2 regions of the Thalassolituus sp. UBA2009 genome follow, and region 2 is predicted to be linked to the other one. Evidence: riboswitches for the same ligand, from Rfam matches in the RefSeq annotation. Region 2 holds a riboswitch; the other holds the start of a gene.

Region 1 (2,483 bases), on a different contig from region 2:
GTGTATTCGATGATTTTGTTTGATTGCAATGTAATGCTTGCTGAAAGCGATAACGCTGACCAGATATTCCAGCGAATGTCTTGTTCCAGCCCGGTATGGCGTGTTCGTCCAAGGTTGTCAAAATGAATAACGCCCCGGCTGTCGCTTTCGGAAATAATAGCGTCGCTGATATTGCGCAGATACAAACTGGTCGTCAGCGCTATCTTACTGTTCTGGAAGCGCAGGCCTGTTTCATAGTGCTCAGCCTGTTCGGGCAGCAGGGTTGGGTTTCCCATGCTGGTACCACGATCACCGAATAATTCGTTAGTGGTTGGCAGGCGCACCTGATGAGCAATATTGGCGTAGATAATAATGCCGGATGGCAGGCGCTGGTCGATGCCCATAGACCAGGTGTTAACATTATCCTGACGGTTATTTCCCAGTCTCTGAAGATCTTTGTCGGATAGACGTATATGGCTGAATTGCGCAGTTAACTCAAGGCTGTTCAGTGTGTATTGTAAACGACCGCCATTATCCAGCTGTTGTCGCTTATAAGTGGTTTCGCAACCGTTACCATTCAGACATTGCTGTTCTTTCTCGCTTTCATTCAGTAAGCGGAAATCTGTTGCTGTTTCTTCCAGTTGTAACCGGCTGGTAAAAACGGCATTGAAATTGTCGCCACACATATAGTGGTTAATCTGAAATTTCTGGCCATCGGTAATATAGCGATTCAGCTGTGCACCCAGACCGATATTAGAGTCACGATCATCATAAAGCTGATCCTGACGATAAATGTTGCCGGATATTTCTGTTTTTTGCTCTTTGCCCCATATTTTTTGCCAGTTTAATTGCAGGCTGTCGGAATCTGTTTTTAATTGCGCATGGTTGGCTGGAAAGTTGATGCGTGATGTTAATCCACGTTTTCCCCGGCCAGACTGAACAGCAATGTTAAGGTAGCTGTCTCCCAGAGCCTGTCGTCCTTTAATCAGCCACTGATATTGCTGACTTTCGTTGTTGTAACGTTTTTCATATCCCGGTTGTTGCGGGTTATCGACAGGTTGTGGTTCGAGATAGGTAAAATCATTATCTGCCTGCAGTAAATCACCACTGAGCAGCCACTGAGATTCTGCACTGCCAAAATTCTGGCTGAGCGTGTACTGCCGGGTTCCGTAGCTGCCACGGGTTGCGTGAGCTTCTCCCTGATTTATTATTTCTCCGGCAAGACTGCGACTGCGGATATGGATAATTCCGCCGACGGCCGACGATGATAGTTCTACCGGGGCAATGCTACGGTATATATCGACAGTTTCAGCCTGTGACAGTGATATTTTACTTAAATCAGCACCACCGCCGTTGAGTGAGTTAATCTGCAGGCCATCCCAGAATACCAGTACCTGCTGTCCGCTTGAACCGCGGATTACCGGGCTGGAATACTGACCGATACCACCGATGCTCTGAATGTCTATGCCACTTTGCTGCCCGAGCAGTTCAGGTAGCAGAATAAATTTACGGGTAAATTCTTCTCTTTCAATCCGTTGATGGTGGCCACTGAGGAAATCAGGAGAAAAGCCGGAATCGTTGTGCCCGTAAACAGCAACAGTGTTCAGTTCGGTCGTCGAAAAGGCGGGCATAGCAAAGCCACTGAGCAGGCAAGTCAGTGTCATCAGGGAATTCAATCTGCAGCGTTGTAATAAAGCAGTATTCAGAGTGCTCACCCGCAAACCCAAAACAGGGTTGCAGTGGCGGAGGTGCAAAAAGCAAAGTGCGCTGCAGTAAGGCAACGGTTTGCGATCACCCTCCGTCGCCCACCGCAACGTCAGTATCGTTATTCAGGCCGGTATCCGGGCTTACGACCTGAGTATTAACTCGCTGACAACACCTTCCCATGCAGAGCACAGTGGCATTTGTTATCAGTATGGTCGATCACCGTTGCGGGGGCAGCGCTGGATTGGCGGTAAGAACACACGACACCAGACTTCCCGTTTAACCCTCGTCAGTAAAAAGGCTGAGGGCACCTGAAAGCGCGAAGGGTATAGAGCCCTGTGCGATGGGTCAATAGCGCTGGCACAAAAGGCAGTGAATTATCCACATGGTTGGTTTGAAAATAATTCACTTAGGTTTTGAGGTAAGGCGGTTGCATAGCGGATTCAATCGCCGGCAGGCAGGGCAATCTCAAAGCAGGCGCCACCATGTTGTCTGCCAGGCCGGTAACGCAGCTGACCATGGTGATGACTGGTGATAATAAAATAGGAAACAAATAAGCCCAGGCCGGTGCCTTCACCGACGTCTTTGGTGGTGTAAAAAGGCTCGAAAATATGCGCAGCAATGGTTGAGGGTATGCCCGGTCCATTGTCTTCCAGCACAATTACCTGCTGCTGGTCGCGCTGTTCGATGCTGAGGTGAATATTGGGCTGCCACTGAGAATCGTCAGGCTGGTACTCGCTCAGCGCCTGGACCGAGTTTTTCAGTAAATTCAGCAGAACCTGTTCTATTTCACCGGGCAG
Region 2 (2,483 bases):
CGGCAGCGGTGCACTCTGTAACAGACGCGCACCGGTCTGCCGGTCCAGCACCGCCGGACTGGCCAGCGCCAGCACCTGAGGCTGGCTGATTCCCTGCAGCTCGGGCATTGCTATCCGGTAATGCACGCTGTCAGCGGGAATCCCCTCACTGCTGTACGGATAGCTGGCCGCATTCTGCTCCAGCAGGCGGATGCCCTTCAGCACCGGAATACTGGCAGAACTGAAAGCACGGGTAACGGCTTCGCGGCCATCGCCGCCACCAATCACAAAGTCCTGCAGACTGATCAGCAGTGCCGGGCGACCCGAGGCCCACTGCAGCAACTGGCTGCTTGCCTGACGACTGGCCTCGCCCCAGGCAGCCAGTGCAGATACACAGAAAGCCGACGTAAAAGAACGGCAGAGTTGCTGATGCAGATCCCACTCGCCGGCCTGATCGCCACTGTCATGGTCGATGATCATCACCAGCGGACGGGCCGGCTCCTGCGCCAGACGCTGACCCAGTGCCGCTGCACTCAGCGCCTGCGACTGAGCAGCCTGATAGAGAAAATAGCGCTCGTCCTGCTGGATCTGCACTGGCTGCCAGGGCTGCCCGCTGTGCAGCAGCAGATTCAGCAGGGCCTGATCATTCTGCTGCCCACGGTTTTGCCAGTAAGCCCGCATCTGTAACCACTGCGCCAGAGCAGGCCACTGCTGCTGCAGGGCCTGCAATTGCTGTTGCATGTGTCCGTCAGAGGGGTTCAGTGCCTGCAGTAAGGGCTGTGCGGCGGCGGATGAAAGCGCGGGAAAGCGTCCCCCCAGATCATCCTGATGCAGTGCCAGCAAACGCCGGTCGCTGTTCAGTATGATCCGGGTCTGAGTTGGGGGGTAAGGAAGTGCTAACAGCCGTTCTACCGGCTCGGCAAAGATTCCCAGAAACAGCAACTGTCCGGCACCTGCAACCAGTTGCTGCAACTGATCATCATCCAGCTGATTGATCTGACTGGAAGTCCGTACCTGAATGGATAACTCCGCCGCCTGCTGCAGGTACTGATGCGCTGCCGCCACAATCCTTGCCGCCGAACGGTCTGACACCAGTACCAGTGCGTACCGGTCAGCAGCGGCCAGCAACTGGGCCGGAAGAAACAGGAGTGCCAGCAAAGCCAGCCGTAACAAAGACATTATCAGGTACCCGTCAGTAATCACCAGAGTGGCGCGGCGGGCAGCAGAAAACAGCAACAGGGGAAGACTGCGCGGGGCGCAGAGCAGAGACGACCTGAAACCAGCTTTCCAGGACACCCCGCCTGTTTATCTGTTTGTATTCAGGCCGGTCTCCGGGCTCAGACTCTGCTGATCATCAGCAGCACCACAACCTTCCCATACGCCTTACAGCGACAGTGGTGTGTGGTTCAGCACAGCGTTGGGCTGGCTGTCATTACCGTTGCGGGGGCAGCACAGGCATTGAACCTGTTTCCCGATTATCCCGGCATAAGCCGGGCACCTGAGGGCGCAGAGGATACCTGCAGAGAGGCTCGAACGAAAGATGAAGATGCCGCCTTATGCCATTGACCGGATACGAATAGCAGCTAAGTTTAATACGTTGGGAAACGTCGAGGGATCCAATGCCCGGAGGTGCTGCTCCTGTTACGGTTACCCGTAATCATGCAGTGTTACAGAAGGTAGCCGCTACAAATCATGTCAGACAGTACCGCGCAGCGGACCAGCATAAATTCCAGGAGAATTGCTCCGTTTTTCAGGGGCTAACACCACTCGCAGGCCACGGGTCTGTGGCAAGGATCCAACATGAGCAGCAGCGCTAACCTGCACACAATGCGCAGGTTTTTTATTGTCACCGGTCTGGTTGCTTTATTGCTATGCGGCATACTGATGGCATTGATCGAGAGCCACAGCCGTGACGAAGCCTACAAGAAAGCCTTTTCTGAGCTGAGTGAGCAGGCTGCATTGCGCGCCAATTATTTTCTGAAAACGCTGAATACCGATAAGGATAAAGTCCGCTTTATTCATAGCACCCCTCCCATCAGCGGCATTGTCAGAGCAATAGAAAATAATGGTAAAGATCAGCTCGACAACACCACAACGCAACAATGGAAACAACGCCTGCAGACTATTTTTACCGGTTTTATTGCTGCCAATGAGGAGATCCGTCAGATCCGCTTTATCGGTAAAGCCAATAATGGCCGGGAGCTGGTTAGGGTCGAACGCAAAAATGGCATGATCCGCATTACCGCAGAGGAAGACCTGCAGGAAAAAGGACAACGCAGTTACTTTTCTGATACCGAAAAACTGAATAAAGATGAAATCTATATCTCGGCCATCAACCTTAACCGTGAACACAATAAAATTGAGACTCCGGCCTGGCCGACCTACCGGATCTCCAAGTCCGTTTTCGATTCAGAAAACCGTTTTTTTGGCTTTGTAATCATTAACTTTGATGCCGATACACTGCTCAGAAATCTTAAAAGTGACACCCCGAACAATATGCAGAT

Evidence for each region. A riboswitch is a leader RNA that binds a small molecule or an ion and turns the genes downstream of it on or off. The one in region 2 is predicted to bind cobalamin.
Region 1: linked by a shared signal. The riboswitch ahead of B3P58_RS08255 (TonB-dependent receptor) and the one ahead of B3P58_RS02290 (cobaltochelatase subunit CobN) in region 2 are both predicted to bind cobalamin.

The regions. Positions count from the first base shown of each region.
Region 1 is NZ_DDCJ01000067.1:90,746-93,228, reverse strand. It holds gene B3P58_RS08255 (TonB-dependent receptor) at 1-1,643, opposite strand, end outside; cobalamin riboswitch at 1,795-2,014, opposite strand; gene B3P58_RS08250 (two-component system sensor histidine kinase NtrB) at 2,127-2,483, opposite strand, start outside.
Region 2 is NZ_DDCJ01000021.1:33,337-35,819, forward strand. It holds gene B3P58_RS02290 (cobaltochelatase subunit CobN) at 1-1,158, opposite strand, end outside; cobalamin riboswitch at 1,285-1,496, opposite strand; partial or broken gene B3P58_RS02295 (ATP-binding protein) at 1,780-2,483, shown strand, end outside.